Regions from separate parts of the Intestinimonas sp. UBA1698 genome, predicted to be linked through region 2. Evidence: predicted binding sites of a transcription regulator. Region 2 holds the regulator's gene; the other holds the start of a gene.
The links. Region 2 encodes HrcA, which represses chaperone genes, less so after heat shock. Its sites were predicted from a motif close to TGTTAGCACTCNNNNNNNNNGAGTGCTAACA; they were not measured.
Positions count from the first base shown of each region.

Region 1: a site for HrcA is predicted at 1,983-2,013, ahead of B3H64_RS04925 (co-chaperone GroES). Genes of this name have one in related genera too.

Region 1 covers NZ_DCJO01000024.1:13,074-17,489, reverse strand. Annotated here, with positions in the region: gene B3H64_RS04935 (WG repeat-containing protein) at 1-885, shown strand, start outside; gene B3H64_RS04930 (diacylglycerol/lipid kinase family protein) at 949-1,872, shown strand; gene B3H64_RS04925 (co-chaperone GroES) at 2,059-2,343, shown strand; gene groL (chaperonin GroEL) at 2,390-4,015, shown strand; gene B3H64_RS04915 (pyridoxamine 5'-phosphate oxidase family protein) at 4,087-4,416, opposite strand, start outside.
Region 2 covers NZ_DCJO01000004.1:30,368-34,783, forward strand. Annotated here, with positions in the region: gene glgB (1,4-alpha-glucan branching protein GlgB) at 1-511, opposite strand, end outside; gene B3H64_RS00955 (D-alanyl-D-alanine carboxypeptidase family protein) at 780-1,910, opposite strand; gene hrcA (heat-inducible transcriptional repressor HrcA) at 2,187-3,251, shown strand; gene grpE (nucleotide exchange factor GrpE) at 3,269-3,835, shown strand; gene dnaK (molecular chaperone DnaK) at 3,925-4,416, shown strand, end outside.

The sequences.
Region 1 (4,416 bases), on a different contig from region 2:
TACGGCCTCTACCGGGCCCAGAAGGGGAATGAGTGGGGCGTGGTGAGCATGGTGGCCTTCCCCAGCCGCTTCGGCGGGGAGACTCAGGAGCTCTACCCCCTTACATACGACTATGCGGCGGTACGCAAGGCCGACGGCCTGGATGTACTGGTGCTGACCAGCGGGGGAGTTGAGACCCTGGTGCCTATGAACACCCTGCCCGCCCTGCTGGTGGAGCGCAAGGTGCCCTCCGCCCGGTTTTCGCTGGTACAAAAGCGCCTGCCCAACTTTTCCGACGTGACGCCCCGGGACTGGTACGACCTGTGGGTGGATGTGGCCTATAACGTGGGGCTGATGGAGGGCGTGGGGGACAACCGTTTCAACCCCGACGGCACCCTCACCGTGGCTGAGGCCCTCAAGCTGGCCGCGCATATGGAGAGTCGGTATCTGGGGGACGACTTCCACCTCCAGAGCGTGACCACCCAGCCCTGGTACCGCTCGTCGGTGGCCTACTGCGTGGCCAGCGGCATCATCACCGAGGGAGAATTCACCGATTATGAGCGGCCCGTCACCCGGGCCGAGATGGCCAGGATCTTTGCGGCCACCGCCCTGGGGCGCGGCATGCCGGAGATCAACAGCCTGGAGCGGGTGAAGAGCCATCTGCCCGACGTGAAGGCGGGGGATTACGCCGCCGATGCCATTTACAGCCTCTATGCCAAGGGGGTGTTCACTGGCACGGACGGCCAGCTCACCTTCCGCGCGGAGGGCCGGCTCACCCGGGCCGAGGCGGCGGCCATCGTCTCCCGCATGGCCCGCACCGAGCAGCGGGTGAACCTGTGGGGCACGGGGACTCAGTTCCGCACGCAGACGACGGGGCTGACCAACGGACTTCTCCCCACCCGGTGAACGCCCGTCAAGCACGCCCTTCTTCGGCCCCCGGGGCCGCATTCTGGGTAAGGAGATCCTGCGATGAAGCATCTTTTCCTGATCAATCCCGCGGCGGGGAAGAAGGGGAGCACCGAGGCGCTGGAAAATCGCATTCGGGCAATCTTTGCCCCCCGGGGCGAGCCCTGGGAGGCGATCCTCACCCGGGGCCCCGGCCATGCCGAGACCTGTGCCCGCGCCGCCGCCGAAACGGGGGAGCCGGTGCGCATCTATGCCTGCGGCGGAGACGGCACCCTCAACGAGGCGGTCAATGGGGCCGCGGGCTTTGCCAATGCCGCCGTTACCAACGTCCCCAAGGGCACGGGAAACGATTTTCTCAAGATCTTCGGGGCGGACTACCGCAGCCGGTTTTCCGACCTGGCCGCCCTGGCGGACGGCCCTCAGGCCTGTTTCGACCTGATGGACTGCAACGGCAGATTGGGTATCGGCGTGGTCTGCGCCGGAGTGGACGCCCAGGTGGCGGCGGATGTGCACCGCTATAAAGCACTGCCTCTGGTGACGGGGATGGGGGCCTATATCCTGTCCCTGACGGTGAACGTGCTCTTCAAGGGAATTGCTCGCCCCACGGTGGTGGAGGTGGGCGGACGGCGGATGGAGGAGGATACCTCCATCATCTGCATCTGCAACGGCCGCTATTACGGCGGCGGCTTTATGCCGGTGGGCGACGCCATGCCGGATGACGGGGTACTCGACATGCTGGTGGTGCCACGGGTCAACCGCCGGACCTTTGCGCGACTGGTGGGCCAATACGCCCAGGGGCGCTACCGGGATTACCCCGAGCTGATTTATGCCTGCCAGGGCCAGACCATCTCCTTCTCCTCGCCTCAGGAGCTGGTGGCGGTGGTGGACGGGGAGGTCCTGCGAGGCCGGCGGTTCACCGTGGCGCTGTCGGAGCGGAAGGTGGCCTTCTTCTACCCCGCCGGACTGAGCTATCAGCCCAAAGACTAGCACTCCGGCAGGATGTCTGTGAACAAAAAGTGAATTTTTGAAAAATCAACCTCTAATTTTGAAAATTGGGGGTTGATTTTTTTGGCAAGTAGCGGTATTATCATACTCGAGGTTAGCACTCGAAAGAAATGAGTGCTAAACACTGAGTCAGCTAATAAGAAAAAATGATATAAGGAGGAACCCATTATGAAACTCAAACCCCTTGCGGACCGAGTGATCATCAAGATGGTGGAGGCCGAGGAGAAGACCAAGAGCGGTATTATCCTCACCGGCGCCGCCAAGGAGAAGCCCGAGGTGGCCGAGGTCATCGAGGTGGGCCCCGGCGGCCTGGTGGACGGCAAGGAAGTCAAGATGACCGTCATGAAGGGCCAGAAGGTCATCACCAGCAAGTATGCCGGCACCGAGGTCAAGGTGGACGGCGAAGAGTACACCATCGTCCGCCAGAATGATATCCTGGCCATCGTCGAGTAAACCTGTTTCGTATTTTTATATCTCAATATAACTGGAGGTAATCAATATGGCTAAGATTCTCTGCTACGGCGAGGAAGCCCGCCGCGCTCTGGAGCGCGGTGTCAACCAGCTCGCCGATACCGTGAAGATCACTCTGGGTCCCAAGGGCCGCAATGTGGTCCTGGATAAGAAGTTCGGCACTCCCCTCATTACCAACGACGGCGTGACCATCGCCAAGGAGATCGAGCTGGCTGACCCCTTTGAAAACATGGGCGCCCAGATCGTGAAGGAAGTTTCCACCAAGACCAACGACGTGGCCGGCGACGGCACCACCACCGCCACCCTGCTGGCCCAGGCAATGATCCGCGAGGGCCTGAAGAACCTGGCCGCCGGTGCTAACCCCATGGTCATGAAGAAGGGCATCGCCAAGGCCACCGAGGCCGCCATCGAGGCCATTCAGGCCAATTCCAAGAAGGTCAGCGGCTCTGACGATATCGCCCGCGTGGGCGCCGTCTCTTCCGGCGACGAGACCATCGGCAAGCTGATCGCCGAGGCCATGGAGAAGGTCTCCGCCGACGGCGTCATCACCGTGGAGGAATCCAAGACCGCTGAGACCTACTCTGAGGTGGTCGAGGGCATGCAGTTCGACCGCGGCTATATCGCCCCCTATATGGTCACCGACACCGAGAAGATGGAGGCCGTCCTGGACGATCCCCTCATCCTCATCACCGATAAGAAGATCTCTAGCATTCAGGAGCTGCTGCCCCTGCTGGAGCAGGTGGTCCAGTCCGGCAAGAAGCTGCTGATCGTGGCCGAGGATGTGGAGGGCGAGGCCCTGTCCACCCTGATCGTCAACAAGCTGCGCGGCACCCTGAACGTCTGCTGCGTCAAGGCTCCCGGCTTTGGCGACCGCCGCAAGGAGATGCTGCAGGATATGGCCATCCTCACCGGCGGCACCGTCATCTCTTCCGACCTGGGCTATGAGCTCAAGGAGACCACCGTCGATATGCTGGGCAAGGCCCGCCAAGTCAAGGTGAACAAGGACAACACCATCATCGTGGACGGCTCCGGCGACAGCAAGGCGATCAAGGACCGTGTGAACCAGATCCGCGCCCAGATCGAGGTCACCACCTCTGATTATGACCGCGAGAAGCTCCAGGAGCGCTTGGCCAAGCTGGCCGGCGGCGTGGCCATCATCCGTGTGGGCGCTGCCACCGAGTCCGAGATGAAGGAGAAGAAGCTCCGCATCGAGGATGCCCTGAACGCCACCCGCGCCGCCGTTGAGGAGGGCATCGTGGCCGGCGGCGGCACCGCCTATGTCAACGCCATTCCCGCCGTGGAGAGGCTGATTTCCAAGGTGGAGGGCGACGAGAAGACCGGCGTGCGCATCGTGGCCAAGGCCCTCAGCGAGCCCGTGAAGCAGATCGCCATCAATGCCGGGATCGACGGCTCCGTGGTGCTGGAGAAGATCAAGAACGCCCGTAAGGTCGGCTATGGCTTCGACGCCTATAAGGAGACCTACTGCGACATGATCACCGCCGGCATCGTGGACCCCACCAAGGTGACCCGCTCCGCTCTGCAGAACGCCGCCTCTGTGGCAGCTATCCTGCTGACCACCGAGTCTCTGGTGGCCGACAAGCCCGAGCCCCCCGCGCCCGCGCCTGCAGCCCCCGATATGGGCGGCATGTACTGAGAATAGCAGCCAAAAGCCCCGCGGCAATTGCCGCGGGGCCTTTTCCTTTTTCATGTGGGTCAGGAGCGGGTTCATTGCCCAGATGGCCGCTTGGCCTTCACCAACTCGATGGCCTCTTTCCCCGTGATGTGGTCGATGGTCAATTCCAGCATACACAATGGCGCCCATTCCCGGTCGATGGCGCGGTTGCGGTCGGCCGCGTCGTCATCCGGGGCATATTTGAGGGCCAGCGCTTCAATGGCGGCGCGTTTTTCTCCGTCGTCCTCCAGAATGCGCATGGTGCCAAACACAATGACGCTGCGGAAATGGGAGGTATATTCCTCCGGCACGATCTGATCCTGGTCGATGACACAGAACGACGCCTTACAGTTCCGCCGGATGGCGTCCAGCTTGTGGCCGGA
Region 2 (4,416 bases):
ACTCCCCCTCCCCCGTCCGGCGCCAGGACCCCAGGTGGACCTCATAGATGTTGAGGGGCTTTTGGTAGATTGGATTTTTCTTCCGCCAGTCCAGCCAGCCCCTGTCCCCCCACTCATAGCCTCCCAGTTCATAGAGCTTGGAGGCGGTACCGGGCCGGGTCTCAGCGTGAAAGGCGTAAGGATCGGCCTTAAACAGCATCCGGCCGTCCGGCGTCTCCACGGCGTACTTGTAGAGGTCGTACTCCCGGAGCCCGGGGATAAAGCCCTCCCAGACGCCCCCCTCCATCTGCTCCAAGGGGTGGCAGCCGGGGACCCACTGGTTGAAATCGCCCACCACCGACACGGCCGCCGCATGGGGCGCCCAGACCCGGAAGACATGTCCCGTCTGCCCCTCGCGCTCCGCTGTGTGGGCGCCCATGTATTCCCAGGCCCGGATGGCCTGGCCGTCGGTGTATTCCTTTATATGTTGTGCCAGCTCCGGGGCGGACCCGGTCCACTGCTCCTGCTCCATAAGGCTTCCCCATTTCTTTGGTATTATTATCCAAATACCCGAAGCAGTTCCTCCTCTTGGTTGTAAATGATACTAATTGATGGAATTTTTTCTTCGGGTATTTGTATAAATTATACAACACCTTTTGATGTCAGTCAAGGTCTAGCCCCCACCCTTCCTATAAAATTTCTGTAAGGTCCCAGAAAGGGATTCGTACAAAATAACCGGCCGCCCATTCCGTAAAAGGGAACGGGCGGCCGGCGGCGTATGGGGGGACAAAGCCCCGGGGCTATCCGGCCATAAACAGGATGTCTAGGAATCGCTTAAAGATGCCGGGCATGGTCAGGCGCTCCACAGCCTGGTCAGCCACAATGGGGATGGTCTGCTGCTCCACACCAGATACCGAGACCACCATCTCTCCCAGCTTCTGTCCGACCTCCACAGGGGCCTCCACCCGCTCGGTGAGGCGCAGCTCGGTGGTGACGTTGTTGAGCTCGGCCTTGTCGATCAGAATACGGCCGGACTGGGCCAGCACGGGCTGGACGGTGGAGCACTCGCCCAGGGCCACCTCCACCGGCGGCAGCGCCTGGTCAGGGTGGACGTCCAGGAGGGTATAGTTGGCGAAGCCGAAGTTCAGGAGGGCCTTGGCGCCTTCAAACCGTTTTTCCGAGGTAGGGCACTTCATCACCACGGCAATGAGCTCCATGCCGTCCCGCTCGGCGGTGGCCGACAGGCAGTAGAGGGCGGAATCGGTGAAGCCGGTCTTGAGGCCGGTGGCCCCTTCATAGAACCGGATGAGCTTGTTGGTGTTGGCGAGCTGGAACTGGCCGTCCCGGACGGAGTCCATCCAGATGGTGGTGAACTCCCGGATGCCGGGGTGGGCCAGGAGCGCCCGGGACATGACGGCGATGTCGTAGGCGGAGGTCAGGTGGCCGGCGGCGGGCAGTCCGGTGCAGTTGATAAAGGTAGTATCGGCCATGCCCAGCTCCGCCGCCCGGCGGTTCATCCGCTCCACAAAACCCTCCTCGCTGCCGGCAATGTGCTCGGCCAGGGCCACTGCGGCGTCGTTGCCCGACACCACCGCCACCGCCTTGAGCATATCATGGACGGTCATCTGCTCCCCCTCCTTCAGGTAGACCTGGGAGCCGCCCATGGAGGCCGCCTGGGCGGAAACCGTGACCATATCCTCCATCTTGAGCCGCCCGTCGTCGATGGCCTCCATTACCAGCAGCAGGGTCATGACCTTGGTGACGCTGGCGGGCTCCAGCTTGTCGTGGGCATTCGCTTCGTAGAGCACCGTGCCGGTCTCCTTCTCCATCAGGATGGCGGAACCGGCTTCCACCGCCGGTCCACCGGAGACGGCGGCGGCGGGCAGGATCAGCAGAACGGCGGCCACCAGGGCCGCGGCGCATTTTTTCATCGGGATCTCCCTCCATGTTCATCTTCTATGGAAAAGGATGTGAAAATCTCCCTTGTTCTATGCGGGCAGCCACCTGCGAAAATTTCCCTGCGCCCCTGCGGTGTTTTGGCAATCCAGCCCCACTTTTGCAAACATTTTTAGCGTTCACATTTAATTTACAACCTTCCTATTGACTTTTCCCCGGGGCGGTGGTAGATTTACATTAGCACTCAGGGATAATGAGTGCTAAAAGAGGCGCGATGGCGCTTCCGATTTTAAAAAGAAGGTGAGCGCGGTATGGATCTGAGCGACCGGAAGAAGAAAATCCTCCGCGCCATCATCGAAAACTACATTGAGACGGCGGAGCCGGTGGGCTCCAAGGCCATCGCCTCTCTGCCGGGACTGAACGTCTCGTCGGCCACCATCCGCAACGAGATGGCCGATCTGGAGGCCCTGGGCCTGCTGGAGCAGCCCCATACCTCCGCAGGACGCATCCCCTCTCCCAAGGGCTACCGCATCTACGTCAATGAACTGATGACCGACTACCGCCTGTCAGCGCAGGAGACCAAGCGGCTCAATGAGGCGCTGCACATGAAAATGCGGGAGTTGGACCAGGTCATCGATCAGGCCGGGCGGATCATTTCCCAACTCACCCGCTACCCCTCCTTTGCCCTGGCCGCCGGGGGCGACCGGATCACCATTCGGCGCTTCGACCTGCTGATGGTGGACCGCGACGCCTTCATCATTGTGGTCATGACCGACACCAACGTGGTACGCAACCGGCTGGTGCGCCTGCCCTCCGACCTGTCGGAGGCTCAGCTCCAGCTTTTGAACACCCTTCTCAACGCCACCTTTACCGGTCTGACGCTGGACGAGATCACCCCCGAGCTGATGCGGGTGGCCTCCCACGCGGCGGGCGAGGCCTACGGCCTCATCTCTCTGGTGGTCTCCTTCGCCGTGGAGGTGCTGGAGAGTCTGGAGCAGCGCACCGTCCACACGGCGGGCATTGCCAGCCTTTTGACCCACCCGGAGTACCACAGTCTGGACCGGGCGGCGCCGCTGATGACCTATCTGTCCGAGGACCGGGACGCCGCCCGCTTCCCCATGCCCGACAAGGACCCTATGGAGATCCTCATCGGGCCGGAGAACGTGGTGGACGCCCTGAAGGACACCAGCGTGGTAATGGCCAGCTACGACATCGGCGACGGCATGCGCGGCGTCGTGGGCGTTGTGGGTCCCACCCGTATGGATTACGCCAAGATTTCCGCCCGTCTTTCCTACTTTGCGGAGGGTCTCTCCCGCATGTTCGGCAAGGGCGGGCTTCCCCCCGCCGGGGAGGACCCCGAGCACGATGACCGATAGGAGGCCGAAAAATCATCATGAGCAAACGTGAAAAAGACCAGGAGCAGAAGGCCGCTCAGGCCGCGTCAGAGCACGCGGAGAGCGCCGAGGTCCCGGAGGATATCGTTCCGGAGGAGCCCGCCGCCGGAACCCAGGACCCGCTGCCGGAGGAGCTGGAGCATTTGAAAGCTTCCTTGTCCGCCAAGGAGGAGCAGTACCTCCGGCTGGCCGCCGAGTACGACAACTTCCGCAAGCGCAGCCAGAAGGAAAAGGAGAGCATCTACGCCGACGCCAAGGCCGACGCCCTCACCGCCTTCCTTCCCGTCTACGACAATCTGGAACGGGCCCTGAAGCAGGAGACCGCCGACGAGGCCTTCAAAAAGGGCGTAGAGATGACCATGACTCAGCTCCGGGAGATCCTGACTAAGCTGGGTATCTCGGAGATTCCCGCCCTGGGCGAGTCCTTCGATCCCAACCTCCACAACGCCGTCATGCATGTGGAGGACGAAGCGGCTGGCGAGAACACCATCGTGGATGTGTTCCAGGCTGGCTTCAAGCTGGGCGACAAGGTCATCCGGTTCGCCATGGTGAAGGTAGCCAACTGAGGCAGGCCGCCACGCCCCAACGCCCGGTTTTCGGCTTCTCCGCATTTCTTTTGTAAAAACCAATTTCTTGATTATTGGAGGAATATATTATGTCTAAGATCATCGGCATTGACCTGGGTACCACCAACTCCTGCGTGGCCGTCATGGAGGGCGGCGACGCCGTCGTCATCCCCAACGCGGAAGGCAACCGCACCACTCCGTCCGTGGTGGCCTTCTCCAAGGACGGCGAGCGCATGGTGGGCCAGGTGGCTAAGCGCCAGGCCATCACCAACCCCGACCGGACCATCAGCTCCATCAAGCGCGAGATGGGCTCTAGCTTTAAGGTGAGCATTGACGGCAAGAACTACACCCCACAGGAAATCTCCGCCATGGTGCTCCAGAAGCTGAAGGCCGACGCCGAGGCCTATCTGGGTCAGAGCGTCACCGAGGCCGTCATCACCGTCCCCGCCTACTTCACCGACGCTCAGCGCCAGGCCACCAAGGATGCCGGCCGCATCGCCGGTCTGGAAGTAAAGCGGATCATCAACGAGCCCACCGCCGCGGCCCTGGCCTACGGCATCGACAAGGAGTCCGACCAGAAG